One region of the Anaerobacillus sp. ABA4_114 genome, then DNA from elsewhere that is predicted to be linked to it. Evidence: riboswitches for the same ligand, from Rfam matches in the RefSeq annotation. Region 1 holds a riboswitch; each other region holds the start of a gene.
What was found. Region 1 has a riboswitch for thiamine pyrophosphate ahead of thiE (thiamine phosphate synthase). Riboswitches for the same ligand answer to the same signal wherever they lie in the genome.
Positions count from the first base shown of each region.

Region 1 (10,421 bases):
TTCATTTTTCTTTATTGTAGCAATTATGCTTTGGATTAAAACGTATTTTGTATATGAATTTGCTTTTAACATTGAAACAGAGAATAAAATGGAAGGGATTATCCTCTTTCTGAATCCATTAAGCTCTATTCTATTGTTCCTAGGTTTTGCTTTATTCGCATCTCCTAAGTATAGAAACAGAGTTCTACTAATAATCGATTTCATTGGTTCTTTCATATTATTCGCTAACGTCGTTTATTATCGTGAGTTTACAGACTTCATCACGATCCCATTGTTATTCCAAACAAATAACATGGGTGAACTTGGAAACAGTATTACGGAGCTCGTAAGTGGATATGACTTCTTCCTCTTCCTTGATATCATTGTGTTAGCTGTTTACCTCATGGTACGTAAGACAAAAACATTTGAAGTGAAGAAGAAAGAAATCGCTATTGTTTTCGCAAGTGCAATTGCGCTTTTCGCAGTCAACGTAGGTCTTGCAGAGACAGAACGTCCACAACTGTTAACACGTACATTTGACCGTGAAATGCTTATTAAATATATCGGAACATTTAACTACCATGTTTACGATGCTGTTCTCCAGTCTAAAGCAAAAGCGCAGCGTGCTTTTGCAGATGGCAGTGAGATTGTGGATATTGAAAACTATGTCAAAGCCAATCACGTCGAACCAAACCCAGAAATGTTTGGAAAAGCAGAAGGTAAAAACGTTATCCTCGTTTCACTCGAATCTACACAAACCTTCGTTGTTAACGAAGAAGTAGATGGTAAGGAAATCACACCTTTCCTTAATGATCTAATTGAAGATAGCTATTATTTCCCTAACTTTTATCACCAAACAGCACAGGGGAAAACATCTGATTCAGAATTTATTGTTGAAAACTCCTTGTACGGACTTCCAAGTGGAGCGGTTTTCTTTACACATTCTGGAAATGAATACAATGCTAGCCCTGAGGTTTTAAGTGAAGAAGGTTACTACAGTTCAGTGTTCCACGCAAACAACAAGAGTTTCTGGAACCGTGATGTTATGTATGATGCTCTTAAATATGACAAGTTCTATGACATCAATGATTTTTCTGTAACTCCTGAAAACTCGATCGGGTGGGGACTGAAAGATGAGTACTTCTTTGATCAGTCGATTAAATATTTGAAGACAATGCCTGAACCTTACTATGCAAAGTACATCACGCTCACAAACCATTTTCCTTTTACACTTGAAAAAGAAGATGAGTACATTCCAGAGTGGACTTCTGATGATGGAACAGTGAATCGTTTCTTCACGACTGTAAGATATCAGGATGAAGCACTTAAGAAGTTTTTCGAACGCATGAAAGAAGAAGGGCTATATGAAGACTCAATCTTCGTATTGTATGGAGACCACTATGGAATTTCTCAGAACCACAACAAGGCAATGGGAGAATTCCTTGGTAAAGAAATCACGCCATTTGAGACCACTCAATTACAACGAGTACCATTAGTCGTTCATATTCCTGGTCAAGAAGGGGAAGTGATGGAACAGGTAAGCGGTCAAATTGACCTGAAACCAACAATTATGCACCTTCTCGGAATCGAAACCAAAGATATGATTAAGTTCGGTAACGATTTATTCGCAGAAAAGCAAGATAACTTTACAATTCTTCGTGACGGAAGCTTTATCACCGAAGACCACCTTTATACCAATAACGTTTGTTATGACAAAGAAACTGGAGAGGAAACGGATAAAGCTGCCTGTGAACCATACATGGAGAAAGCTAAAACGGATCTTGCCTATTCCGATAAAATCGTCTACGGCGATCTGCTTCGTTTCTTTGGTGAAAACAACGAACAACCCGCTGATGAAAGCGAAAAAACAGAACAGTAAGTAAAGAACCATGCCCACAGGGCATGGTTCTTTTGTTTTGGTTTATTAGCATACTACGATGAGCTCTCTACATAGCATAGTATGAAGGCTTCTAGGGTGGAGGGATTGGATATGAGAGTAAGAGTGAAGAGTGGAGATACAATGTGGAAGTATAGCAGAGTATTTCAAATACCAATGCAGCTTATCATCGATAGCAATGAAAGCGTTGATCCAAATCGGCTAGTCATAGGAGATATGATCAATATACCTGGCTACGTAACGAAAAGCTATACGATACGAAAGGGAGATACGCTCTGGAGTATAGCTTTGTGGTATGACGCGCCTCTGGATGGAATCTTACTCATTAATGATGCCAATCCTTTCGCGTTACAAGTTGGAGAGAAAGTAAACGTCCCCATTCGAATGATTTGGCCTCTTGTGAATCCAGAGCAAAATTATACTTATGAAACGATGGTAAAAGATATACAAAAGCTGTTAGCTGTTTATCCGTTTATAAAACGGTCTGTTATCGGTGAGTCTGTTATGGGGAAGCCTATTCCGGAATTACGAGTAGGCGTGGGTTCCAAGAAAGTCCATATGAATGGGGCCTTTCATGCAAATGAATGGCTGACAACAGCCCTATTGATGAAGTTATTAAACGATTACTTAATGGCACTTACGAACACTCAGGTGCTAAGTGGTGTTTACTTGCCACCTCTTTACGATTCTACGTCCCTTTCAATTGTTCCGATGGTAAACCCTGATGGAGTAAACTTGGTCATTGATGGCTTGCCAGAAGAAGAGCCATATCGCACGTTAGCGAACGATCTAAATAATGGGAGTGGAGACTTTAATCGCTGGAAAGCGAACATACGAGGTGTAGATTTAAATAATCAGTATCCTGCTAAATGGGAAATAGAGGCAGAACGGAAGCCGAAGAAACCATCACCGAGAAATTTTCCTGGTTATGAACCTTTAAGTGAGCCTGAAGCAATTGCAATTGCAGAACTCTCACAACGTAGGAATTTTGACCGAGCACTTGCATTCCATTCTCAAGGAGAGGTCATCTTTTGGGGATATGAAGGTCTTGAGCCGCCTGAATCTGAAGTTTTAGTAACTGAATATTCAAGGTTGAGTGGCTATCGCCCGATTCGCTATGTTGATAGTTTTGCAGGCTATAAAGATTGGTTTATTCAAGATTTTAGAAGACCAGGCTTTACAGTAGAGATAGGAAAGGGAGAAAACCCGCTTCCTATAAGTCAATTTGGTAAGATTTATAACGATACGATAGGGATATTTCTATCCTCTCTCTATATGTAATTTACTTGTCATCATTATGATTGTTTGCCATAATGAAAGAGAACTGAATAGTTGTTGACTAGGGGTGCCTACGTATTCGGGTAGGCTGAGAATAGGAAACCAATACTTTCTATACCCTTGAACCTGATCTGGTTTATACCAGCGTAGGGAAGTCGGTAGAGGTATTTAATATGATAACTGCCCTCATTCCATACGCGGAATGAGGGCTTTTTATATTTTTCTGAGAAAGGAAGGATAAAAATGAAAGATTTTAACCTATATGTTATCACCGGTGAAGAATTTCATCCTGATAGAAGTTTATATGATGTGATGGAGGAGGCAATGTTAGGCGGAGCTGAGATTATCCAACTTCGTGATAAGCACAGTAGCAAGAAGGTGATTTTGGAAAAAGCCAGGATACTCCGTGAATTGACAAGTAAGCACAATGTAACGTTTATCGTTAATGATCATATTGATGTTGCACTGGCTGTAGATGCAGATGGTGTTCATCTAGGACAGGATGATCTACCGATAAGCGTAGCGAGACAAATTATAGGTACGGATAAAATCATAGGAATCTCTACCCACAAGATAGAGGAAGCGCGCCTTGCAGAAAAAGAGGGTGCGGATTATATAGGAGCTGGACCTGTTTATAAAACGAATAGTAAAAGCGATGTGGTCGATCCAGTGACTACAGCTTACATTAAAGCCGTTGCATCAGAAATTACCATACCGTTTGTTGCAATAGGTGGAATCAAGCTCCATAACGTGGAGGAAGTTTTGAGTGCTGGTGCGTCCCGAATATGTGTAATTAGTGAGGTTGTAGGTAGCTCTAACGTTCAAGGTACTAGTGAAGCATTCATTGATAAGATTATTCGTTCAAAGGAGGTTAATCATGAGACTGCATATTAATGGCGAAACGTATGACCTTGAAGTAGCGACTATGGCGGATGTGGTTCATCACTTCCAGTTACAAAAAGGTTTGGTAGCGACTGAATTAGATGGAACGATTATAGACCGTGACCGTTGGGACGATACGGAGCTAAGAGATGGCATGAAAATTGAACTTGTTCAATTTGTGGGAGGTGGATGAATATGAACGATGTACTAACAATCGGTGGAAAACAATTCGACTCTAGATTGTTCCTAGGAACAGGGAGGTATCCAAATCCCTTTGTACAAAATCAGGCAATAGAAGCTTCAGAGGCTGAAGTATTAACCTTTGCAATCAGGAGAGTCAATTTGAACTCTCCTGACGAGGACGCGATTCTTCAGCACTTGGGTGACAAAACGTTTCAATACTTGCCCAATACATCTGGTGCTACATCTGCTGAGGAAGCGGTAAGAATTGCTAAATTAGCTAGATCTTCAGGGTTGAGCAACTGGATAAAGATTGAAGTGAGCAGAAATGATAAGACGCTATTGCCAGATCCAATCGAAACAGTAAAAGCGACAGAGATCTTAGCGAACGATGGATTTGTAGTCTTACCATATACATCGGATGACCCAGCATTGTGCTACAGGTTACAGGAAGCTGGAGCAGCTGCAGTCATGCCCGGCGGGTCTCCCATCGGAACTGGGCTAGGAATATTGAATCCATATAATATCGAACTCATTACAGAGGAGTTGACGGTTCCTGTCATCGTTGATGCGGGACTAGGTAGCGCAGCAGATGTAACAAAGGCGATGGAGCTTGGTGCCGACGGTGTGCTGTTAAACACGGCAATAGCAAAAGCAAGAAATCCGGTCAAGATGGCTGAAGCAGTAAAACACGCGATTAAGGCAGGAAGACTTTCTTATTTATCAGGTCGAATACCTAAGAAAAAGTATGCCACTGCGAGTAGTACGGTCGACTATATTTCGAAGTAGAAGGGTGTTGTAAGCATGGCTAGCGTTTCAATAGTTGGTGGAGGTGTCATCGGCCTGTCGATCGCTTATGAGTGCAGGAAACGAGGATTTGAAGTTACCGTAATTGAATCGGGAGTATGTGGTGGACAAGCATCTGGTGCTGCTGCTGGGATGCTTGCTCCTTATTCCGAGATAACTGAAGACCCTGATGATTTTTTTAAATTATGCCAAAGAAGCCTTAATCTATACCCTGATTGGGTCGAGCATATCATGCAATCATCGAATGAATCATTTGAATTTAGCAATTGTGGAAGCCTTTATGCTATTTTTCATGAAGCCGATCTCCTTTCGCTAGAAGCAAAGAAACGGTGGCAAAGTGAATATGGAATACAATCCTACTTGTTATCAGGAGATGAAGCTAGAGAAAAGGAGCCTTTACTCTCTGACGAAGTATACGCTGCACTTTGGTGCCCTGCTGAAAGTCATATCTATGCACCGGGATATGTAAAAGCATTGATTCAAGCATGCAGAAATGCTGGTGTTAGCATCATAGAACATGCTGGCGAGGCAGAGTTAGTAGATGGTGAGCCTCACCTCGTTAGCACAGATAAAGGTTTGATAAAAGGTGACTTTATTGTGCTTGCAACCGGAGCATGGTCACAGAACTGGGAAAAAGGACTAAATTGCTCATTACCTGTTTTTCCGATCAGAGGACAGATTTGTGCATATGATGGCCCATCATTAAGTCATATCGTGTTTACCAGTCAAGGTTATTTTGTTGGAAAAGAGAACGGAACGCTAATTGCAGGTGCTTCTGAAGATATTGCCGGTTTTGACACTAGTGTTACGGAGCATGGGATAAACCGTTTAGAATCTTGGAGTAAAAAAGTGTTACCTGATCTAAGGGAAGAACGACCGTTTCATAAATGGGCAGGGTTAAGGCCAGCCTCACAGGACGGTTTTCCGATCATAGGAAAGGTTATTGAAAAACCATCAATCCTCATAGCATCAGGACATTACCGTAATGGAATATTACTCAGTCCAGTAACGGCTGAAATCATCGCAAATGAAATCGAAGAAATGCCTCAAGAAATTCCAATCGAGAGCTTTAGACCGGAACGGTTTCAGTTCGTTTAGAAAGGAATGAAAGGAAATGTATAAAGTACTTACGATTGCAGGGTCTGATAGCGGAGGGGGAGCTGGGATTCAGGCTGATCTAAAGACGTTTCAAGAGAGAGATGTCTACGGGATGAGCGTTATAACTGCACTAACTGCCCAAAACTCTCTAGGTGTTCATGGCATCTATCCACAATCTTTAGAAGCGATATCGAAACAAATCGACGCAGTATTATCGGACATCGGAGCGGATGCGATCAAAACAGGGATGCTCTTTTCTGCAGAAATCATCCAAACCATTGCTTTGAAATTGAAAGAGTACAACATAACGAACCTCGTGATCGACCCTGTCATGATTGCAAAAGGAGGTTCGACGCTTTTAGAAAAAGAAGCAGTTGAGTCATTAAAAACAGACCTATTGCCGTTAGCCTCCGTTATTACTCCAAATATTCCTGAAGCTTCGGTGTTACTGAACGGTATGGAAATTCAAACGATCGAAGACATGGAAAAAGCGGCAATGGAACTGACTAACTACGGATGTCAAGGAGTGTTAGTCAAAGGTGGCCATATGAATGGGAAGGATTCTGTAGATGTTCTTTACGTAGATCAAAAATACTATTACTACGAATCTAAAAGGATCGACACGAAACACACTCATGGTACCGGCTGTACCTTTTCGGCTTGTATCGCAGCAGAACTTGCAAAAGGAAAGTCCATTTCTGAGTCTGTATCCGTTGCGAAAGAATTTATTACTTCTGCGATACAGCATTCCCTTCCTCTAGGTAGTGGAATCGGTCCTACTAATCATGCTGCTTATCGAATAAATCAAAGCGTTGATACCCACTCCTATTGAAGTGGGTATTTTTATTGAACCCTTATAACTGGTGAATAGAAACTGGATATGTTATAAACGATAATGATAACTCTATTGAAGAAAGGTCAAGTAATGAAACCAATAATCGCTGCAAAGAATGTGAGAAATGAACGTGTGAAGAATGTTGATTTTGAACTGATGGAAGGAACGTTAACTACGGTTATTGGACCTTCAGGTTCTGGGAAGAGTAGTTTACTCATGCTATTGAATCGCCTAACGGATCCTGAAGAAGGTGAAATTTCCTACAAAGGGAGGCCGATGGCTGACTATCCGATTGACGAATTAAGAAGAAAAGTGGGGATGGTGTTTCAGCAAGCTAACTTATTCGATGGTACCGTTGAGGATAATTTGAAGTTCGGTCCTTCACTAAAAAAGGATTGGGATTCTAAACTTGGCGTTTCTCTATTACAAAAAGTCCATCTACCTGAGGACATGCTAACGAAAGATGTTGAACATCTTTCTGGTGGGGAACAACAAAGAGTAGCGTTAGCTAGGACGCTTGCTAATGATCCTGATGTGCTATTACTCGATGAAGCAACGAGTGCGCTAGATATGAGAACAGTCGAACTAATAGAAGAATTATTAGATTGCCTCGTAACTGAAGAAGGGAAGACAATCGTAATGATCACGCATGATTTGAAACAGGCGAAAAGAATTGGGACGTACACCCTCTTTATGAATGAGGGAAGTCTTGAGGAAAAAGGGAACTCTAAAGAGTTATTTAATAATCCGACTTCTGAAGCTCTTATGAGATTTCTTGAGGGTTAAGGTATGACAGAGATATCAAATTTGTCCCTTCTCACCATGATTATTTTTGTAATGATACCTGTCTCAATGTCATATTATTTCTCGCTCGGAATAAGTAAATCAGCGATATGGTCATCTTTTCGAGGGGTCGTTCAATTATTTCTGATCGGTTATGTTCTTACTTTATTGTTCTCATTAGAAGACTGGCAAGGTGTAGGCTTATGGGTAACCGTCATGCTTGTGATTGCCTCGTTGCAGGCAGCTAAGCGAGGTAAGGGTGTTCCTTTTGCCTTTACGCTATCGTTTGTTTCTCTATTGATTATTGAGGTTTTCGTCCTTTCCGTTTGGATTGTATTCGATATTATCCCATTCAAATCAGAACAGGTTATTCCGATGAGTGGTATGATCATTGGGAACAGTATGGTAGCTACAGGGCTTGCATTTGAGAGAATGAAAAATGAATTCAATGACGGCAGGGGTAAAATCCTCGCAGCATTATCATTAGGAGCTAAGCCAGCAGAGGCGTCCAAAATGATTATACGAAAAACAATCAGAGCATCAATGATTCCGAACGTAGATACACTGAAAACAATCGGGTTGGTTCAGCTCCCCGGAATGATGACTGGACTTATTTTAGGTGGAGCTTCTCCAATAGATGCAATTAGGTATCAAATCGTTGTATCCATAAGTATCTTTTCGTGTGTTTCAATATGTGCAATGATTATATCGCTTGTTACATATAGATTTTTCTTTAACAATGATATGCAATTACAAACTCTTGGAGGAGGAGATTGATGTGGCAATTGTAGATGTAACAGTTATTCCAATTGGAACCAAAGAGCCAAGTGTTAGCAAATATGTGGCTGAGGTCCAAAATATCCTAGATTCTTATACAGATCGGATTAGTTACCGTTTGACACCTATGAGTACACTGATCGAAGGTGAGTTGTCAGATCTATTAGAGGTCATTCAAGCGATCCATGAATCACCATTTCAACAAGGGATCGAAAGAGTAGCAACAAATATTCGAATAGACGATCGAAGAGATAAGAAGGTTAAGATGGAAGATAAACTAGCGTCAGTAAATAGACATAGAAACTAAAAAAAAACAGCCAAATGGCTGTTTTTTTAGTGGCCTCCGCCGCCTCCAGATCCGAAGAGAACATCGATCATTGTAGCAACGGTAAATGCGCCAAAAACTAGAACAGTTAAACCTGCAAAGGCAAGGCCCATAAAGTTTTTTTCACGAAAGGAACGTAATAAGCCCCAAACAGAAAATAACGTGACGAATGCAAAAATAATTGCTAAACCCATCCGGAATACCTCCTTATCCATGCAATCATTATCAGTATACCCTTAATTTAGGATGATATGGCATGGTTAAATCTGAACAAATTTTAACTTTAATGGATATGTACATAAGTCCTTTATTATTTTAACCGTTTTCTTATGATTTGTCGAGGCGTCATTCCTTCAAAAATGTTAGCTCGATTTGGTAAGCCCTTGCGATGCCTTCCATCAACTCTTTTTGCATAACGTCTACATAAAACACATTGTTGTCAGAAGCAATGAGATGTTCTTCAATTTGGAGAAGCGCCATTTCAATTTGTTCTTCATCCCCTCTTTCAATAGAAAATGCTGTTACCATATCTTCGTATAAATAATGCCTGTTGTTTTGAGAAGTAAATCCATAGTCAGGTAGTTGAGGGGTCGTTCTACATGATTCGGATAACCTGATGAGCGTATATGTTTCACCAAATGCATGTTTTGAGTCATAGAATTCTGCTAGCAAGCTAGCTTCTTCTTCATGAGATACAATGACGAGCTTTCCATCACGGTCGATCGCATGAACGAGTTCACCTGTTTTTTTTACAAGCTGAGAAATGAGACCTGGCAAAGCACCAGAAGGAGGGATCAATTCGACTCCATAAACGATAGACATCTCGTACATCTCCTTTTAAATCGAGTTTTTTATAGTGTAGAATAAGTAACATAAACTTTCAATGGAGGCGATTTGAATGAATTGGAAACAGATAGCGGTTGGTCCTGTACAGGCTAACGCAGCAATAGTATGGAACGAAAAGAAAGAAGCTCTCATCATCGACCCAGGAGCAGAAGGGCGTAAGATTTCAGGAGAAATTGAATCTCTAGGACTGAAGCCTATTGCAGTGTTACTCACGCATGCTCATTTCGATCATATCGGAGCAGTTGATTTTATTCGCAACCAATATCGTATTCCGGTCTATTTACACAAAGCGGAAGCGAAGTGGCTTGAAGATCCGAAATTGAATGGTTCTTCACTGTTCCCAATGGTAGAAGATATCGTCGCGAAACCAGCTGACAATCTTATTCAGCAAGAACAATCGTTAACTGTCGGATCGTTTAGTACTGATATATATGAAACACCGGGACATTCTCCAGGGAGTGTATCTTTTCATTTCAAAGAGCTTGGCGTTGTGTTTTCAGGAGACGCACTTTTCCAGGGAAGTATCGGCCGTACGGATCTTCCATTAGGAAACCATGAGCAGTTGATCGAGAGTATACATAGCCGTCTTCTAAAGTTGCCTGAGAGTACGATTGTAGCGTCAGGTCATGGTCCTGCTACGACAATCGAGGACGAAATGATGAATAATCCGTTTTTAAATGGTTTTACCCTATGAGATATGTCAATTTTAACTAAGATTAAGTCAGAAATAGCTA
Region 1 covers NZ_JBSWUM010000001.1:1,523,508-1,533,928, forward strand. Annotated here, with positions in the region: gene ACXAEY_RS07580 (LTA synthase family protein) at 1-1,858, shown strand, start outside; gene ACXAEY_RS07585 (M14 family metallopeptidase) at 1,970-3,157, shown strand; TPP riboswitch at 3,208-3,324, shown strand; gene thiE (thiamine phosphate synthase) at 3,398-4,048, shown strand; gene thiS (sulfur carrier protein ThiS) at 4,032-4,229, shown strand; gene ACXAEY_RS07600 (thiazole synthase) at 4,226-5,005, shown strand; gene thiO (glycine oxidase ThiO) at 5,021-6,121, shown strand; gene thiD (bifunctional hydroxymethylpyrimidine kinase/phosphomethylpyrimidine kinase) at 6,138-6,953, shown strand; gene ACXAEY_RS07615 (ABC transporter ATP-binding protein) at 7,047-7,742, shown strand; gene ACXAEY_RS07620 (ABC transporter permease) at 7,746-8,516, shown strand; gene ACXAEY_RS07625 (MTH1187 family thiamine-binding protein) at 8,518-8,823, shown strand; gene ACXAEY_RS07630 (DUF2759 domain-containing protein) at 8,850-9,035, opposite strand; gene ACXAEY_RS07635 (hypothetical protein) at 9,187-9,663, opposite strand; gene ACXAEY_RS07640 (MBL fold metallo-hydrolase) at 9,740-10,381, shown strand; gene ACXAEY_RS07645 (SAM-dependent methyltransferase) at 10,385-10,421, shown strand, end outside.

Region 2 (10,421 bases), 1.7 Mb from region 1:
ACTTGCATTCAAACGGCGTGATCGGCATCGGCATCTCCGTTTTCATCGTCGCCATCGCCGCGCTTAACCTCGTGTTAGACTTTGACTTCATCGAAAGAGGTGTCGACGCTCGCGCACCTAAATACCTCGAATGGTACGGCGCGTTTGGACTCATGGTCACACTAGTATGGTTATATATCGAGATTCTAAGACTTCTACAAAAAATACGAAGATAACGAACGCCCTGCGGAATGCAGGGCGTTTCTTCTATCCTATAACATTTTGCTTTTTGTCTTTTTTCCACATGAAGAATAGGTAGATCGCCATCCCGAGCATGATCAGCATGCTGGATGTAATGATTTTTGTACTTTCCTCGAGCTCGGTAACGTTCATGATCAAGTCAGGAACAAATACGATCGCAGCAATGATGATCATGACCCAGGTTCTCGTCCAAAGTGATAAGCCGATGATAAGGAGAACGGCGACAGTTGCGGCAATGATGTTCCAAGTTGAATGAAATGTGACTGTAGGTGTCTCAACGGCAACATTTAAGAAAAGTAAAGCTAGTATGAGAACGGTTGGAACCACTCCTACGATGCCTAGAAGCGTCCACACCAGCATCTTATTTCCACTAGTAGCAATACGGCGGAACGTGACTGAAATCAATCCAATATAAAAGAGAATGATGAGTGGATAACTGATGAGCTCGAGGACAGACGCTTCGATTCCGCCGCGAACAACGTTTCCTAACACAATGAATGCAATGGCTCCAATCATGACCATCAAACTATACTTCAACACATCCTTACGATCGATCGGCATTTCTTTCGATAATTGTTTCATATAATCCTTTGGCGATTTTCCTATGATGTCACTTACATCTTTTCCTGCTTTTTCTGCTTGAAGCAAATGATCGTTGAGTTCACTAATGATACTTTCGATTTCGTCTTCGTTCTTTCCACTCGAGATCAAATAGAGTCGTAGATTCGCTAGGAACTCTTGACTTTGAACAGATAATCCCATTATCCTTCCTCCTCTAACAAGCGATCAACGCTTTTTGATAGTGACTCCCACTTCTCCTTAAATGCCGCTAATTCTTCTTCCCCTTTACGAGTTAGCGAATAATACTTTCGCTTCGGCCCACCAGAGGGTAACTGCTTTTGTGACGTTACGACGAGCCCTTCTTTTTTCATGCGTAGCAACAGAGGATAAATACTTCCTTCTCTTACCATGTTGAACCCATACTCATTCAGTTTTTCGATCATCTCATACCCGTACGTTTCGCCTTTTCCGATAATGGATAACAAGCAGCCTTCTAGTATCCCTTTTAAAATCTGACTCGAAGACATCTTCCATCTCTCCGTTTCCTGTTTCAACTATGTTGTATTACAAGATAGTTAAATAAAAAATAACTACATTGCATTGCAATGTAGTTACAGTATACCTAACATTTCCAGTAAATCAAAGACCTTTTTCAATAAATTTCCTTTAAGAGTTCAGGACGACCGAACTGAGCTTGGTGAAGCTTTTTATAGAGGCCACCTTGACGAAGAAGTTCGTCATGAGAACCTTCTTCAGAAATGCCGTCTTTCGTAACGACCATAATCCGGTCCGCATTCTTGATCGTCGCTAAGCGGTGTGCGATGACGAGTGTCGTCCTGCCAACCGTCAATTCATCCAGCGACTTTTGAATCGCTTCTTCTGTTTCCGTATCCAATGCGGAAGTCGCTTCATCCAAAATAAGAATAGGAGGGTTCTTCAGGAAGATTCTCGCGATCGCAAGCCGCTGTTTTTGTCCTCCAGACAGCTTCACACCACGCTCTCCAATAACCGTATCGAGTCCCTCTGGTTGATCAGCGATGAACTCCTCAAGCCTCGCTCGTTTCGCTGCTTCTAGAATTTCTTCATCCGATGCGCCAAGCTTTCCGTATTCAATATTTTCACGAATCGTTCCTGAAAATAAAAAGACGTCCTGCTGAACAATACCGATTTGACTGCGCAGTGATTCGAGTTTCAGATCACGAATATTCGTGCCATCGATTGTGATGTCTCCGCTATGAACTTCGTAAAAACGAGGCAGAAGACTGCAAAGCGTTGTCTTCCCGGCACCTGAAGGACCAACGAACGCCACCGTCTCCCCAGGAGAGATGTGTAAACTCACGCCTTTAAGAATCGGATTCCACGATTCATAGCCAAACCTCACATCGTGATACTCAATGTCACCTTGTAGTTCTTTATGAACAGCTTGCGGTGTATCTTCAATATCCGGAGCAGTATCCATAATTTCTGTATATCGCTTAAATCCTGCGATCCCCTTCGGATAGCTTTCAATAACCGCATTGATCTTCTGAATTGGGCCAATGAGAATATTTGCAAGAAGGATAAAGGCCACAAACTCACCGTATGTTAACTGATTTTGAATAACAAAATACGTGCCGAACAGTAGTGTCGTTAACGTCACGAGGCGCATCGTCATGTAGTTTGCCGTCACGTTTTGTGCCATGATCTTGTATGATTGCAGTTTCGTTCCTTTATAGCGATTGTTTTCTTCTAGAAATTTTTCTTGTTCATGCTTTTCATTGGCGAACGCCTGCACAACACGAATGCCACCGATGCTATCTTCGACTCTAGTATTGATTTCTGCGACGCGATGGAACATTTTACGAAACGTTCTCGTCATCTTTTTATTAAAGTAAACAGCAAGAATGATGAGGAACGGAATTACGATGAAAGAGATGACGGCAAGCTGCCAATTGATCGTGAGCATAAGAACGAACGAACCGACTAGCGTCATCAAGGCAACAAAAACATCCTCTGGTCCATGGTGGGCAACTTCTCCAATTTCCTCTAAGTCTTTCGTCAGACGTGAAATACTATGCCCTGTTTTATTCCCATCATAATAAGAGAAAGATAGCTTCTGCATGTGCGTAAATAACTTCTGTCTCATATCTGTTTCGATGTTGATTCCAAGCATGTGCCCCCAGTACGTCACGACATAGTGCAGTCCTGTATTCAACAGGTACACGAGAAGCAATCCTAGACAAGCGAACATGATGAGCGACCAATTTTGTTCAGGCAGCAACCGATCGATTACCTGATTGACTGCGAGTGGGAAGGCCAGCTCCAATATACCGACAAACACGGCACAAGAGAAATCTAAGATAAACAGCCACTTGTATGGACGGTAATAAGAAAAGAAACGTTTGAGCATGAAACCATCCCTTTGTTATCAAATTTTCGAATACTATGTAAGTGGTTTAATTGAAAACCATTATCAACTAACTATGCTAATCGATTTAGACGTAGTAGTCAATCTTTTATTCTATGACGATAAGCTAGTTATGAAAAATTCAAATAATGTGATGGCCCTTTGGTAAACTCCTTGCATATAAGGATTGGCTTCATTCTCTAGAATCTGTCGCAATCTTAATTCAAACCCAACCCAGTTATAAAATAACGGTGGTTGCAACTCTAAATTAGCACCATGTCTCTTCATTTGTCACATTGCAACAAGTGGAGCGCTAAACGAGCTCCACTTGTTGGGTGAGCCACGTTAATAATATAAAACTTCTACCTTATGACACTTCGAGCATTTTTCGAAGTATTGATCTCCTTCAAAGTGATGATCACACTTTTCTTGAAACGCCTTTAATTGGTTCTCCAGTAATGCAAGGTGTTGTTTCGTAACTTTCATTTCCTCTTCTAGTTGATGAACGTTCACAATGCCGCCCCCTAACGTTATCGGTAAATTGACGATCCTGATTCTTTAAACTCTGTCGCTTTCTCCTTCATCCCTTTTTCAATATCCTCTTTCGTAAAATGGTCATTTTCTTTCGCCAAATCACGGATATCTTGAGAAATTCTCATACTGCAGAATTTAGGTCCACACATCGAACAAAAGTGTGCTGTTTTTGCTCCCTCAGCAGGTAAGGTTTCATCATGATACTCTACTGCACGTTCTGGATCTAACGACAAGTTGAATTGATCTCTCCACCTGAATTCAAACCGGGCTTTCGAAAGGGCATCATCTCGTAGTTGAGCTCCTGGATGTCCTTTCGCTAAATCAGCTGCATGTGCCGCAATCTTATACGTGATTACCCCTTCTCGCACATCTTCCTTGTTTGGCAATCCTAGATGTTCTTTTGGCGTAACATAACAAAGCATCGCCGTACCGTACCAACCGATCATGGCTGCACCAATTGCAGACGTAATGTGATCATACCCAGGAGCGATATCTGTTGTAAGCGGTCCTAATGTATAAAATGGCGCTTCATCACATAGCTCAATTTGTTTGTCCATGTTTTCTTTAATCAGATGCATAGGCACATGTCCAGGCCCTTCCACCATGACTTGAACATCATATTTCCACGCCAATTTCGTTAGTTCCCCAAGGGTTTCTAATTCAGCAAACTGTGCGTCATCATTGGCGTCAGCAATGGACCCAGGACGTAAGCCATCTCCGAGTGATAAGGAAATGTCATAGGTGTTTAAAATCTCACATATTTCTTCAAAATGCGTATATAAAAAGCTTTCTTGATGGTGATACAAGCACCACTGTGCCATGATTGAGCCGCCCCTAGATACGATACCCGTTAACCGCTTAGCCGTAAGCGGCACATATCGTAATCGAACACCGGCATGAATCGTGAAGTAATCGACACCCTGCTCTGCTTGCTCGATCAATGTATCTTTGTAAACCTCCCAATGATCGCACGACCTTTTGCCACTTCATCTCGAACAAATTCTGGATCCATCTTTTCTCTAAGTGCGATGAATTCCATTTCAGGAGTGATGACTCCTTTTCTTGCATAATGCAGCTGCGAAACGTTCCTTCCCTTCTTAGCTCTGAGTGGTTTTCGATTTAACCGAGGGAAATGTTTCATACGGGAATCATTTTCATCTTTGTATCCATTATCTTCAGGCTTCATTTTACGCCTTTCATACTCTTCTACGTCTCCACGTTCAGAAATCCAGGTTTCACGAAGTGCTGGAAGCCCTTTTTCTAGATCTACAGAATAATGTTGATCTGTATATGGACCGCTTGGGTCGTACACACGGACCGGAGGGTTCTCCTCATCCCCGAATGTTCCAGAAGTTGGACTCAAAGCGATTTCACGCATCGGCACCTTGATATCCTCTCTCGAACCTGAGATATACACTTTTCGACTACCTGAAAAACTAGACATAATGGAAATGCTCTCATTGCTTGGTGTAGATGTTGACATCATAAACTCTCCCTTTTTTTGAAATAAAGGACGAGATGAATCAACCATGTGCAGAAGCCTATCAAAACATAAAAAAGCCGGGTCCATTGTACTTCATCGGACCCGGCTCATATGTAAACAGACGTTGCGTTACAGTGATGATCGTTCTAACTTCCCTACGCTGGTATGATCCAGATCAGGTCCAAAGAGTCAAGAAACTTTAAAGCGTTTCCTTCTCAGCCCAGCTCATTGGGCTCCCCTAGTTAACTCTATTGTATTTGCTTCTAGTATATAGGAGTCTTCTAAAAATACAATAGCTACCGTTATAGAACGATTCTATTTACCTATGCCTAACGATTACCTCTTCTATCAAATTTCCTACGATGTTCATGCTATGATTGAGAGGACGATACGTTTATAAAAATGGAGGCGACAACAATGAATTACGAAAAACTACACTGGAACGAAGATCGTTATTATGTTGGCCTAAGCTATCCAGGTTCCCTTTCCCTTAACTCCTTAGAAGAAGTGGATCTACCGTCTTTCTGGACAACGTTCTCGGAGCAATTCATGAACCGTCACGTGAGTCACCTTGTCGAAAAGGAAGAAGCGATCGGCTATATGAAAGAAATCGAGCACGGAAGTTATGCATACACAGCAGCTTGTGAAGTCACAGCATTCGGTGAAACGAGTGATTTTGAGAGAATCATCATTCCAAAAGGAACGTATTTATCCTTTGAAATCAGCTTTCGTAATAAAGACCGTGACATTAAATCAGTCTATGATTTCATACAAAAAGAAAGACCGTCGGAAATCGACCTTTCTTATTGCTTCGAATATTATCCAGAATCCTTTAACCATGAAGATGAAGAAACATCGCTTTATTTCATCGTTCCTCGTAGTGAGAAGTAGCTAGAGCTAGAAGATGTACGTGGCAAACTAGAACTTTTCCCTTTCACCTGCTTTAACGTCGCTACGATCAGAAAGCTGACGATCACTAAGAGAAGCCACGAGCTTACTTTTCCAAGGTGAACAAGACTCCAGGCATCTCTCTGGTTCGGGTATTCCCAGGCGCTGAAGAAAGTCGCGATGTTCTCTGCGATCCATATGAAAAATCCGATAAGCACAAATGAAAGCGCGATCGGCATACGGTATAGCTTTCCTCCAACCTCATACGTGACCCATGATTGAAAGAAGACGATGATGACGAGCGCTGATAACCACCAGCGAACATCAATCCAATAATGATGAGTGAAGAAGTTTAGGTAGATTGCAGCCGCAAGTGGAACGACGAGCCACAAAGATGGCCAATTGACGAGCTTTACGTTTAACCTTCTCCATGCCTGACAAAGGTAGCTCGCAACGCTCGCATACATAAATCCGCTGTACAACGGTACCCCAAAAACCTTTGAGTAACCCTCTGCCGGATATGACCATGAGCCCATGTGCACTTTAAAGAGCTCTAGGGCGAGACCGATGAGGTGAAACATCGTGATCACCTTCAATTCATCCCGCGTCTCAAGACCAGAACGAATCATCCACCACTGCATTACTAAACAGATTAAGAGTAGCCAGTCATATCTCGGCAATAGGGGGAGCGGAACGAATTTCGTAAGAGCTAAGGAAGCAAAGATAACGACCGGAAACAAGCAGGATAGCGCTTGCTCCCACCCGAACCTGACGAGCTGCTTAAGTGGCCCCATCACTTACCGCTCTCGTTTTTATATTCCAAAATATCGCCAGGCTGGCATTCCAATGCCTCACATATCGCTTCCAACGTTGAAAATCGAACAGCCTTCGCTTTTCCATTCTTCAAGATCGAAAGGTTCGCCATCGTGATGCCCACCCTTTCCGAAAGTTCCGTCACACTCATTTTTCTTTTTGCTAACATCACGTCGATATTAATAATAATCGCCATGTTCTTCACCTCAAACCGTTAGATCATTTTCAGATTTGATTTCGATCGCACTCTTCAATAACTTCTGAAGAACAGCCGCAAATACTGCGATCACAAGAGAAGCAAAGATGATGACTAATCCGATCGCAATCACGCCTGGAGCATCATCCCTCTCTCCAACTATATAAAAGAACGGCATAACGAGCATATACAACACACTGATGGTTGCTGCAGAAAACTTGATCGTTCGTAGCGACTTCACAGAGGAATCAGAAAACGCTTCTTCTTTATCGATGAAGCTTAACAGTTTTAGAGCTTGATACAACGCAACATAGAACGGAATGGCAGCAGCATACATTCCAATTAAAATAGGATAAAGAAATGTTTGACCCTCAGCTGCTTCAGACGCAATCGCTGGTAACGCAAAGATACACAGCGCAAGTACCGCAACCCCAATGACGACTACAACGATTCTTAAAAAATTCGTTGAACCTAGTTTCAATGTAAACACCTCGCTTGCTTGATATGTTGAATATAACTCATAATTTATTGTTTTTCAATAAATAATTATTAAATATAGATATGTTTTTATTGTTAATGTATTCTCTTGATACTAGATTTTCAGAGGAATTCACACAAAAAAAACTTACCCCCATTGGGATAAGTTTTTCATTCCTCACTTAAAGACATATTCTAGCCCTCTAGGAAACGTTTCACGCCACCATAGTACGTCATGTCCACCGTTAAACACATCATACTTTACATCATAGCCATTTCGTTTGAGCGCTGAATACGTTTGGTTATTGGCTTCTTGTAACGCTGGCACTTCCAACTTGCCTGCATTCATGTAGATCCGTACAGGATGTTGCTTCGACTCATTTCCCATGTGATGAACAGGCCAATCCACCCACTTCTTATGATTGAATGAACCCGATTGTGATAGAACCCCACGGAATAGGTCAGGACGTGAAATTGCACTATAAAATGCGGCTAATCCTCCTAAGCTAGCTCCTCCTAAAACGATTTTGTTTTGATTCACTCTGAACGTATTGTGAATCCACGGTAAAAGTTCATCTGTTAAAAATTGAGTGAACACATCGTTTCCAACAAACTCCGTAAAGCGGTCTGGGCTATCCACCCCGATCATAACCGTTGCAGGAATTTTTCCATCATCATATAAATGATCGATCATAGCAGGTGCCGGGATGGCATCTGTATACTGGAAACCATCGAATAGAATCAACACGTTCTTAGGCGTGTCAACTTCAATAGGATCATAGATCCAGAGATTTCGTTCATTATGTAAGACGCTGCTATTGAACACTTCCTTGTAGACGGTCCCCTTCTGCGTCACATTCATAGCGGCTAGCTCCTCATCAACTTCAACGTATGAGATTGCCGTATGAGGGTCACCGGGTACTTCAGAAAATTCCATTGTGTTTGGGTTTAATGGGTCTAAGATCATGTGCTTGAACCTTCCACCCCAATCATCACCATAGTCATCATTGATTGAGAAATAGTACGTGCTTGCGAATGCACGATCTATAAGAAAGGATTTTACCCAGATGTCGCTTTCTTCAAGCCTCGTCATGTCTCCTCCTTGTAACTCCCACCCTGGAAAACTACCTAAAACGTGAACGCTCGAAGTGTCTTCATTTCCAAAGTAGATAAAGTGAATTTCGATCCCATCATCTACGTGTTTCACAATCGGTGTCTCGAGTTGTTTCATGATAGAAATCTCGTTATAACTAAAAGGGCTTCGTATTTCTTGTATATTCATACCTTTCCTCCCACGCTCAATAACCGCACTCGATTCGAGTGCGGTTCCTTTTATCTTCGTTTATTTTCATCTTGCTTCAACCAATAGCGAACGCCTTTCCCAGCAAGCGGCTCATCCATATGCCTCGGAATCACGTGAAGGTGACTATGTGGAATGAATTGACCTGACACTTCACCAACATTCCAGCCGACTGTATAGCCATCAGGTGAAAACCGTTCGTCGAGGTAGGCTTTCGCTCGATTTAAGAGCGTATATGTATCGAGCCATTCCTCTTCAGTTAAATCAAAAGGGTCGCTCCTATGCTTTTTTGGAACGATCACGCCAGAACCCTTCAACACTCGTTGTTCATTGTCATGCTGAAGAAAATAACATGTTTCACTTTCAAACACGATCGTTTGGTTTACATCGCTGTATGGATTGCAAAATGGACAATCTTTTTTGTACATCAGCATCCCCCTCCACTTCTAAAAATTCGATAGGACATGATAAAAGTCCTCTAAAAATACCGGGATAGCCCTCTTATAGGTATCGTATACCATCCCGCTCCAATGTCTGCAATCATAAAAAAAAAGACCAGGGTCATCATAAGATTTCCCTGGTCTTTCAGGTCAAGCACTTTTTAACTCATTTTTCTTTTCGGTACGGTCGATCACTGAAGAACCGACAAGGTCTCCAGTAACGTTGAGTGCTGTTGCACCCATACCAACAAGCGCATCAACAGCAGTTAGCAATGCTACTGTTTCCATCGGTAAGCCTACCTGAGAAAACACTGTAGCGATCATGATGATTCCTGCACCAGGAACACCTGCAGTACCGATCGATGCGAGCGTTCCTACGAGCACGATCGCAAGCATATCCGGGAAGCTTAGCGGTGTGCCGACAACGTTAGCGGCGAAAACAGCGGATACCGCAATTCGTATCGCAGCTCCATCCATATTGATCGTAGCACCTAACGGTAAACTAAAACTATATAAGCTCTTTGAAAGGCCAAGTCCTCTTGCCGCATTTAACGTCACCGGTAGCGTGCCTGAACTACTCTGCGTAACAAAAGCCGTGATCATCGGCGTACGTGCATTTTTGAAAAACTCACCGGGTTTCACTTTGAAGAACAGCATCGCAATCACATAGATTCCGATTTGTACAGCGAGTGCAATATATAACACCACGATCATGTTTCCTAGTGAAAGAATGGTGTCGATCCCCTGGTTACCAATCGTCTTCGCGATGATCGCAAAGATTCCGATCGGAACGTATTGTAGCACGACGTTCATGATCTTGAACGTGGCTTCGTTCAGTCCGTTAACAACTTTATAAAGATGCTCTCCAAGCTCAGCTGTTTCAATTGAACTTCTAAGAGCAGAAATCGCGATTCCGAAAACGAGCGCTGTAAAGATGATTCCAAGAAGGTTCATCTCACTAAACGCCGTCACGATATTCGTTGGAACGATGTTTAGTAAGACGCTCACCACGCCTGGATTTTCTGGCACTTCAACGCTTTCGTTCGGAGTGAGGTTTAATCCTTCTCCAGGATTGAAGAGGCTCGCAACCGTGATTCCGACGA
Region 2 covers NZ_JBSWUM010000001.1:3,252,487-3,262,907, forward strand. Annotated here, with positions in the region: gene ACXAEY_RS16785 (Bax inhibitor-1/YccA family protein) at 1-215, shown strand, start outside; gene ACXAEY_RS16790 (DUF1129 family protein) at 247-1,002, opposite strand; gene ACXAEY_RS16795 (PadR family transcriptional regulator) at 1,002-1,328, opposite strand; gene ACXAEY_RS16800 (ABC transporter ATP-binding protein) at 1,454-3,190, opposite strand; gene ACXAEY_RS16805 (hypothetical protein) at 3,302-3,475, opposite strand; gene ACXAEY_RS16810 (serine protease) at 3,533-3,700, opposite strand; partial or broken gene thiC (phosphomethylpyrimidine synthase) at 3,718-5,204, opposite strand; TPP riboswitch at 5,340-5,454, opposite strand; gene ACXAEY_RS16820 (GyrI-like domain-containing protein) at 5,622-6,095, shown strand; gene ACXAEY_RS16825 (DUF817 domain-containing protein) at 6,065-6,886, opposite strand; gene ACXAEY_RS16830 (helix-turn-helix domain-containing protein) at 6,886-7,110, opposite strand; gene ACXAEY_RS16835 (DUF2975 domain-containing protein) at 7,112-7,582, opposite strand; gene ACXAEY_RS16840 (alpha/beta hydrolase-fold protein) at 7,757-8,860, opposite strand; gene ACXAEY_RS16845 (HIT family protein) at 8,911-9,306, opposite strand; gene ACXAEY_RS16850 (dicarboxylate/amino acid:cation symporter) at 9,469-10,421, opposite strand, start outside.
Region 2: another riboswitch for thiamine pyrophosphate. It lies ahead of thiC (phosphomethylpyrimidine synthase); the one in region 1 lies ahead of thiE (thiamine phosphate synthase).

Region 3 (10,421 bases), 1.0 Mb from region 1:
GCCGCCATAAAGCTATATGCAAACCGAGGCGGGACTTTCAGCTGCTGAGTCAATGAGTAAAATAGCAGGACAGGTCTTGTCGTAAGAGCAAAGATCAAACCGAGCAATGCAAAGTTAAGTGCTCGGAATCCAATATGAAGACCTCTGTAAAAGCTCTCTTCCGTAATATGAATGAGTCCCCACTTCCACCACGTCGTCGTACCCTGTCCAAAAAAGATCATGCTTGATGAGCTAGATACAAACAAAAGAAGAAACGGAATCATCAAAATCAACAATAGCTTTCTTTTATGTCCTGTAAAGAACGCCACAAGAATGAGCGGGAGCAGCGTTACATACGTGATGATGTTCGGATTATGAATAAACAACAGCCCTAAAAACAAGAAAAGGAAAAAGACGAGCTTAAACGCAGGATTCATGCGATGTAACCACGTTTCATTGTAATCAAGAGTCAACTGCATGAACGACAGCCTCCTCTCCTCGATTCACGTTACGATCAGATACCCTTCTCCCTTTCGAGATGATCCACTCTCTCGTCGCGTACGTTTCTACGATGTTTTGGTCATGAGTAACCATCATGATGGTGATCCCTTTTGACCGTAAATCCTCGAAATACTCCAGTAGTTTGAAGGTATTCTTTGCATCCTGTCCAAAGGTTGGCTCGTCTAACAATAGGACCCGTTGATTTCCAAACAATGCCGTTCCAACACTCAGCTTGCGCTTTTGTCCCGTCGAGAGCTGATAAGGATGCTGATGTTGATGGTTTAACAACTCATAGTTCTGAAGCCAGGTCGTGACTCGATTCTGTACGTCCTCAGACATCGAGTATGCTAACTCATCGTATACCGAATTCGTAACAAATTGAAATTCTGGATTTTGAAATACAAACGCTAGTTTTTCTCTAGCTTCTTTTATAGATTGCAACGCTTTACCGTCAACATGTACATCTCCTGTTGTTTTCAACACTTGCATGATACTTAGGAGAAGGGAACTTTTCCCGGCTCCATTCTCGCCAGTGACGACGATCCACTCACCTTCATGGATCACGGCTTCAGGAAGTTCAACAAGACACTTCTTCCCTTTGAAGCCTTTTAAATCCTTAATGGTCATAACAGAGAGGGCGTTTTTCGTCTCCCTTTTCAAGCCATGCTCGTGTTCTTTCCAAATACCAGGGTACCAAATTCCGAATTCCTTCATCTTATGTTTATAAAAAGAAAGAATCGTTTCAGGGTCACTATCTGCAAGTATCGTTCCGCTATCGTCGAAAAGAACAACGCGATCTACAAAATCGATGACATGATCAACCTTATGTTCTACGATTACCATCGTTTGATGCTGTTCGATCTTTTTTATCGTCTCCCATACGTCCTTCGTCCCTTCAGGATCTAGAAGAGCGGTAGGCTCATCCAAATAAAGGACATCTGGTTCTAAAGATAAAACGGATGCAATAGCAAGCCTTTGCTTCATTCCTTGAGAGAGCGTAGCGATTTCAACATGAGGATCATCAAAATGTAACCCAACCTTATCGAGGTACGTATTGATCAATCCCTTCATCTCGCTTCTAGGGATAGCACGGTTCTCTAAAACAAAAGCCATTTCCTCATCAACGTAAGGCATACAAAATTGTGCGTCAGGATCTTGAAACACATACCCTGTCGATTCAGGAATCATCTTCTCCTCCACTTTCATTGGGACTGGTACTGCCGCTGGGATGAGTCCCGATAATACTTGAAGCAACGTTGATTTTCCACAGCCACTAGGACCTAGTAAAAGCACCTTTTCCCCTTTTTCGATATGAAGTGTAAGGTCATTAAAAAGGAGCTCAGATGCTCCTGCATATTTCACTCTAAGATTCGTCACTCCTACTCTCATAAGCTGCCTCCTTACTTATCCAATGCTTTGAAGTCCTCATGACTAGCAGGTCTTACAAGGCTTGTCACCCCTGTTTTTTCAAGAGCTTCCACAAGGAAGTAAGCAAAGATTCCGGCGATCAGTATACCACCAAGAACTCGAGCTGAGATCAATAATAGCAAGTTCCACAGTGCGAGATCTAAAATGTAACCGTAAGCTACATCCATGATCAAGGAACCTGCAGCTGCTGCAATTCCACTAAGAGCAGCTACAAATGCCGTGTAGCGCTTATATCTAAACAGCGCAAAGACAAGTTCAGTTCCAAGACCTTGAACGATTCCATATAGAAGAACAGAGAGACCATACTCTGAGCCGACTAGAAATTCACCTGAAGCCGCTGCTGTTTCGGCAAGCAGTGCTACACCTGGCTTTCGTAAGATCAACATTGCGACTGTTCCTGCTATAAACCACATGCCATATACAATGTCCCCAACATGAAGGCCAAATGGTTTCACAAGGTTATAAACGGGGCCCCAGAGTTTATAAATGATACCAAAAACAAGTGCGATGACGATGGTGATCAGAATATCTGAAAGTTTCAACCTTTTCATATCCGCTCCTCCTCCAGGATTGGAACAGGCCACTGTTCAATCGTATATGCCATCTCCCAAAAACCATACTCAAGTTGACAGCTTTGAATATAAAGGTCTCTCATCCTCTTAAGCTCAGCCTCCGTAGCTGATTTAGCTCTTTCGTCCACAATTTCCCTCAGCTGATCTGTTACGGACACCATCTCTTTTTCACCGTAAAATGTGATCCAATCGTAAAATGGATGATCTTTCCTTGGAGAAAGGTCTTCAATCAGTCGCTGTCCAATCTCTTGATACGTCCATGGACAAGGAAGTAGAGCAGCAGCAATATCACCTAATGATCCAGAATGAGCTGCATCGAGCATGTGTCTCGTATAATGATGGGCAGTTGGGGCGAGCGGAAATCCTTGCAATTCATCGTACGTCACGCCTGCCACGTTACAGAAGTTCGTATGAGGGTGGACTTCACTGTTTAAGACAAATGAGATTTGTTCATTGAAGAATTCCATCTCCTCTCTCTTTTCACATTTCGATAGTGCAATCCCATAAATACGAGCAAACGTATTCAAGTACTCGAAATCCTGCTTCACATAATGAATAAGCTGCTCTTTTCCCAACTTGCCTTCAGCGATGCCTCTCACGAACGGATGTTGGTAAATGGCCTCAAAAATTGGTTCTGCTTCTCTTCTAATTTGATCAGTAAACAACATAAAAAACTCCTTTCCGCTTATCATCCGCCTGATGAAGAGGAAAGGAGCTCACATGCACGAACATCAACATTTTTGAAGCAAAACAAAAACCGCTCCAAAAATGGAGCGGTTGCGTTATGCATCCGTCTCCACTTTCCTCCGCTGGCGCTAACCAGATCAGGTTCAAAGGGTCCAGGTATTCCTGTCTCAGTCATGTGAATGACTCCCCTAGTGGACTATAAGCATTTCATATTATAATCTTAAAGCTACTATTCATTTCTTCCTCTGTCAACAATTTTCTGGTAGTTTAATTACGAATGTTGTTTCATCTTCATTGGAACGTACAGAGATGGTTCCATTGTGTTTTTCAATAATTTGTTTACAAACCGAGAGCCCAAGGCCTGTTCCGAGCTCCTTCGTACTAATAAAAGGCTCAAATATACTTTCAACGAGATGAGAAGGGATCGGCTCGCCGTTGTTCGTAATTTGAGTGATAACCCACTCACCCTCCTTAAACCCCTCGACCACTATCTTTCGTGACTCTTGATCGTTCTCACTCAATTCTTCTATCGAGTTTATCATGATATTTAGAACAACTTGTTTAAGCTGTTCCTCAACGCCGCAAACGAACAATTCTTTAGAAACCGTTGTGATCACTTCAATATTAGATTCAAGGAACCTCGGGTATAACACTTCGACAGAGTACTCGAGCAAACTAGTCATGTTCACCTTCGACGGCGTATCGTCAATTCCACGCATCTTTGAAAGGAATAAAAATTGACGAACTTTTTCTTCAAGATTGTTCATTTCTTCATTGATAATTTCAAAATAGTGGTTCCTCAGCGTCTCATGCTGCTGTCCTTCTAAAAGTTTGAGAAACCCTTTTATCGATGTGAGAGGGTTACGAAATTCATGAGCGAAGCTAGCCCCTAACTGTCCAAGAATCGTAAGTCGATCGCTGTGCATCTCTTTAATAAACAAATTCTTATCTTGAATGATACTATCTTTTTGCTTCGTATATTCGGTCACTGAATGGTAAAGGTAAGAATTAAAATAATCATTGACCTTATCTAATGCTCTCGATAGATCATCGCGATTGAATTCCGATTCATTCAATACAGAAATCACCACTGAACGACCTGAATTAATATTCGCTACGAATTCACCTATATTCACATTCGCTTGAATACGCTCCGTTGCGATTTTCTTGGTTAGCGTGACGATCCAACTTTCATCTTCTGTCAAAATAAAATGAGAAATCAATTCTACCGTTCGTTTCCCGTTGTTTATGATTTCTTCATAGTAAGGATCTTCTTTCGAGAGCTTTGCGATGTTTAGCCACTTTTGAACAATTTTTGGCTGGCTATCTTTTAAAAATCCTGCGAGTTGTTGTTCAAACTGTTTATCATTTTCCATGGCGTTCCCTCACTGACTACTTATGCTTGTTCTAGTTTATCATGAAATACTGATTCCTACATGATAGAAGCAATGTTTGAAAACTAACAGGAATGGTAATCACTACCATAGGTAAAATTATTCTTGAGGAGATGATCTGATTATGCGACCAGATTTTAAACAAACGGATGGTCAACCAGCTCAACATCAAAACCATCAACCAGGCTCACAAGAAGAAATGAATCCAAAGCCATTGATTGAAAACTGGGATTACAAAGGGTCTGGCAAGCTTACGAATAAAGTTGCTCTCATTACGGGTGGTGACAGTGGGATCGGTGAAGCTGCCGCTCTCGCCTATGCGAAAGAAGGAGCTAAACTCGCAATCGTTTACTTAGATGAAGAAGAAGATGCTCAAAACACGAAAAAACTCATCGAGGAGCATGGCGCTGAATGCCTCCTGCTCTCGGGTGATATCGGTGATGAAGCATTTTGTCAAAGCGTGGTCAACCAAGTGATCGAAGCTTATGGCACCCTTGATATCCTGATAAACAACGCAGCCGAACAGCATCCTCAGAAAGGGTTAGAGGATATTACTGCAGAACAGCTTGAGAAAACGTACCGAACGAACGTGTTTTCCATGTTCCATCTAACAAAAGCCGCTCTCCCTCATTTGAAAAAGGGTAGTGCAATCATCAACACGTCTTCCATAACAGCTTACGAAGGAAACGAACAGCTGATAGACTATGCGAGTACGAAAGGTGCGATCACGTCCTTTACAAGGAGCATGGCAAAATCGCTCGTAGGAAAAGGTATCCGTGTGAATAGCGTTGCTCCCGGGCCAATTTGGACACCATTGATTCCATCCACTTTTTCAGCAGATAAGGTGAAGAACTTTGGAACGAATACACCGATGGGACGCCCTGGACAGCCAGAAGAACTCGCTGCTGCTTATGTGCTTCTTGGTTCCGACGACTCTTCCTATATGACGGGGCAAACCATCCACATTAACGGCGGACAGTATATGACTTCATAGTTCCAAACCAATCCTCCCTTTTTTGGGAGGTTTTTTCTTTCGCTAATAAAAAGGATATTCGGACAATAAAACGAGATTCTGGACAATAAAAAGGATTTTTGGCTAATAAATTTGTCTTTTAGACAATAAAGCTCTCTTACGGGCAAATCCCACTCCTCTTTCTCTCCAAATGATGCCCGATCACCTCCTTTTCTCTGCATGCTTTATCGTTCATGAGACATTCTAACAGTATAGAGAAGCTGAAAGGATTGAATATCATGCATACGATGTGGAAAGGCTCGATAAGCTTCGGTTTGGTTAATATTCCGATAAAGCTATATTCCGCTACAGAAAATAAAGATATCAAAATGCGCTACCTTCACGAGAAGTGTCATACGCCGATCAAATATGAGAAAACATGTCCTCACTGTGAAGAAGCACTTGAATCAGATGAAATCGTGAGAGGCTACGAGTATGAAGACGGTAAGTTCGTGATCATCGAAAGAGACGAGATCGAAGCGCTCGCTCAAGAAAAAAACAAGTCTGTCGAAATTGTGGACTTTGTTGAACTAGATGACATCGACCCTGTGTATTTCAACCGCTCCTATTTTATAGGACCGAACGAAAATGGCAGCAAGCCCTATACTCTACTGAAAAAAGCAATGGAAGCGTCGGGAAGAATCGGTATTGCAAAAATTACGATACGTTCAAAGGAACACCTCGCTGCCGTTCGTGTATACAAAAATGGATTGATGATGGAAACGATGTATTTTCCTGATGAAGTGCGTGAATTAGATCATGTACCTGATTTACCAGAAGAAATGGATTTAAGTAAGAAAGAATTAACGATGGCGCAGCAGTTAATCGAACAGCTAACAACTGAATTCGATCCTTCTCAATACAAAGACGAGCGACGAGAAGCTATCATGGCTCTGATTCAGAGTAAGATATCTGGTGATGATATTAAAGTCGTGAAAGAAAAACCAAAGAAGAATGTTGTTGATCTGATGGATGCCCTTCAGGCTAGTTTAGAGCCGGCGGATACTGGCTCAAAGGCAAAGTCAGAGCAAAAGAAGAAAAAAGTATCTGTGAAGAAAAAGAAAGAAAAAGAAGCGAACTAGCATGCTCGCATAGGCACGTGAAATGAGGACTTAAAATGAAACCGATCAAACCATTTGAACCAGTATCTTCTACCACGATTCCACCTTCTTATCTTGCTCAGGTGAAGTGGGATGGCGTGCGGGTTTTAGCCTATTTCGAACAAGAGTTAACGCTTTTTAACCGCTCTCTTAACGAACGTACTAATACGTACCCCGAGCTACACGATCTGCCGGATTTAGTAAAGGCGAAGTCATTTATTTTTGATGGTGAAATCGTAGCTCTAAACGAAAAAGGTGAACCTTCTTTTCATGATGTCATGCGCAGAGACCGACTAAAAAAAGACCACCAAATCGCAAGAGGTGTTGTATCGAACCCGATCTTCTATATGATTTTTGATGTTGTCTATTGGGATGGTGAATGGGTTAACGAACGTCCATTGTTTGAACGGCTCGCTCTTTTAAAGAATGGTCTCGAAGAAAACAATTCGATAAGAATCGTTCAAAATCACGAGGATGGTAACAAGCTCTACGAGGTGATCAAAGAAAAAGGAATGGAAGGCATCGTATGTAAAGATGTTAACAGCCCTTATGTAATCAATGGAAAAAGTGCAAATTGGATGAAGATCAAGAATTACAAAGACATTTATGCTCTTGTGTGCGGTGTCACGTTTCGAGGGAAATCAGTCAATACGTTGTTGTTGTGTTTGTACGACTCTGATAAGAAATTACGCTATATCGGAAGTGCTGGGACGGGGAAGCTGAAGAGCGATGAGATCGCAGACTTTTCTTCAACAATCGAATCACTACAAGAAGCGACGCCACAAGTTATTGATGGCCCTCAACAATCAGGTGTCACTTGGGTTTCTCCTAAGATCATTGTAAAAGTTACCTACCTTGAATGGACGAGTGATCATCGCCTGCGTCAACCTGTCGTTCAAACAATTGTCGAAGGTGATCCTACTGATTGTACGCTTCAACAAACTTAGGAGGGGCGTTAATGGAACAGGTATTGAAGGAAACCCTCTCTCATGGTGGTAGAGGAGTCGTTATTGTTACTGGGTATCACGAGATACGCGCGGAATTTATCGCATCGATTATGAAAGATGATGTGGTTACATTCATCGGATTTTTTTCGCAAGGTCTTACGAAACAAGAGTTTGAGAGCTTGCTTAAGACCATCGAATCAAACCAATCGCACCGTGATGGAGAAAGCATTTCAGTAGCTCCTGGAATATGCGTTGAACTTTCTTTCAAGGGTATGAAAAATGGCGAACTCACCGATACTTCATTTCTTTCTTTTACACTCGACACTGATTATCAAACGTGTACGATCGAGAAACTGATCCTAGACAACTTGCCTCATAGAGAAGACGTTTCCATCACACACCCTTCGAAACAATACTGGTCTCATGTAACGAAGAGTGATTATATTTCTTATCTAATGCATGTCTCCCCTTTTCTACTACCGATGCTGAAAGAGAAGCAATTGACTGTTATCCGTTACCCTGACGGTGTGGATGGAGAGTCGTTCTATCAAAAGAACTGTCCTGACTATGCTCCCGACTTTATTCAAACAAGTAGACATGATGACATCGACTACATTGTGTGCAATGATTTATCAACGTTAGTTTGGCTAGGAAATCAGGGGACCATTGAGTTTCATATCCCCTTCCACACACGCAGGTCATCGAAGCCCGTTGAAATTGTGTTTGATTTAGATCCACCTGACGAAGAATCCTTTCATCTCGTCATTTTAGCTGCGAAGGAGATCCATGCTATCCTCTCCTCTTTAAAAATCGTGAGTTTTCCTAAGCTCACAGGAAGCAAAGGCATACAGATCCACATTCCGATAAAAGGGTTAACCTATGAGGAAACAAGGGTGTTCACTTCGTTTGTCGCAGATTACCTTGTCGAAGAGCACCCTTCCTCATTTACTGTGGAACGGTTGAAACGAAACCGTCATGGAAGACTGTACGTAGACTTCCTTCAGCATGCGGAAGGTAAAACGATGATCTGTCCTTATTCAACAAGAGGAAAACAAAACCCAACCGTCGCAGCACCTCTTTTTTGGGAGGAGGTTACTGATTCTTTATCTCCTACTTCGTTTACTATCGAGACTGTCCTTGAACGAATACAGGAGAAGCCTTGTCCATTTGATAAGTACTATGGTGAAAAGAACGAACCACTTAACGTGATCATCGATAAACTCCGTGAACGATAAAAAAACCTGCTGAGAAATTCTCAGCAGGCTTCGTAACCTAAAGCGTTTTTACAGACCATCGTTCAACGAGCTTATGCGGGACACAAACACGCTTGTTGCTCGACTCTGCATCTTCAATCTTTTCAAGTAAACAAGTAACAGCCTGATAGCCTAGTTGAAAAATATTAATATCAACTGACGTTAGTGGCGGACTTGCATATTCTGCAAGCATCACATTATTAAAGCTGATGATGGAAATATCATCTGGGACCGATAGTCCGATCTCATCTAACTTGCTCATGATTCCAAGCGCCATTAAATCATCCGCTACGACTAGTGCCGTTGGAGGCTCTTCAAGTGAGCACAGTTCCATCACGGCTTCATGTCCGCCTTCCTTCAGAAACTCCACATGCACGATATACTCATCGCGGTACGTTAAATTTGCCTCACGCAATGCTTTTTCATAGCCACTCAACCGATCTACCGTCACAACTAAGTCGAGCTGGCCACCTACGAACGCTACTCGTTCATGCCCTCTTTCGATCAGATGTTCCGTCACGTCTTTTGCGGCCCTGAAGTTGTCGTTATCCACATGTGTTACTTCGTCAGGATACTTGAACGGCTTTCCAATCACTGTAAACGGAAACTGTTCCTCTTTTAAAAACTTCATGATCGAGTCATCGATTCTAGAATAAAGTAAGACGATTCCATCTACTCTTCTTCCATGAACCATCCCTTTCACAGCATCCAGAATCTCTTCTTCCTTGGAACCGGTCGACATGTAAAGCGTAAATTCATTTTCATGTGCTTTTGTGCTGATTCCCCTTAAGACTTCTGGAAAGAAAGGGTTTTGAAACACTTTATCTGCTGAACTAGGCATGACGACACCTAGCGTTTGTGTGCTTCTGTTCGCTAAGCTACGAGCGTTATAGTTCGGGTGATAACCGAGTTCTTCCATCGCTTCACGAACGCGGCGCTTTGTTTTTTCACTGATTCTCGGATTATTTGCAATGACACGAGAAACAGTGGATGGGGCGACATTTGCTAACTTTGCTACATCTTTAATCGTTACTGCCACTGGTTTCCCTCCTGAACAACAGGCAAGTCGCTGCCAGTCACACCGGTCAAGCTTCTTCCGTTGTTTGTTACTTTCTTATTGTAAACGATTCCACTTTTAAAGTACAAAATGAATTAAGAAAGGAGAAAGAAGATGGCATTCACCTAATTCCTCTTCCCCCTTTATGACTTACCCTTTTGTTCCTCCTGCTGTTAGACCGGAGATAAAGTAACGCTGTAGCGATAGGAATAGAATGGAGATCGGGATTGCAATGAGAACAGAGCCCGCTGCGAAGGTTGTAAACTCATTTCCGAACTGATCAGAAATCATTCGATATAATCCCACTGCTAGTGTAAATTTCTCTTCACTTCTCAAAATAATCTGTGCAAGGATAAAATCAGTAAATGGTGTGATGAAGCTAAATAGTGCTACAACTGCTAGGATCGGCTTTGCAAGTGGCAAGATGATCTGCCAAAAAATTCGGAAGTGTCCTGCACCGTCGATACGAGCCGACTCATCGAGCTCTTTCG
Region 3 covers NZ_JBSWUM010000001.1:2,552,877-2,563,297, forward strand. Annotated here, with positions in the region: gene ACXAEY_RS13020 (energy-coupling factor transporter transmembrane component T family protein) at 1-458, opposite strand, end outside; gene ACXAEY_RS13025 (ABC transporter ATP-binding protein) at 442-1,869, opposite strand; gene ACXAEY_RS13030 (ECF transporter S component) at 1,881-2,459, opposite strand; gene tenA (thiaminase II) at 2,456-3,148, opposite strand; TPP riboswitch at 3,265-3,367, opposite strand; gene ACXAEY_RS13040 (histidine kinase N-terminal domain-containing protein) at 3,416-4,543, opposite strand; gene ACXAEY_RS13045 (SDR family oxidoreductase) at 4,686-5,555, shown strand; gene ku (non-homologous end joining protein Ku) at 5,813-6,655, shown strand; gene ACXAEY_RS13055 (ATP-dependent DNA ligase) at 6,691-7,620, shown strand; gene ligD (DNA ligase D) at 7,632-8,855, shown strand; gene ACXAEY_RS13065 (LacI family DNA-binding transcriptional regulator) at 8,893-9,912, opposite strand; gene ACXAEY_RS13070 (sugar ABC transporter permease) at 10,081-10,421, opposite strand, start outside.
Region 3: another riboswitch for thiamine pyrophosphate. It lies ahead of tenA (thiaminase II); the one in region 1 lies ahead of thiE (thiamine phosphate synthase).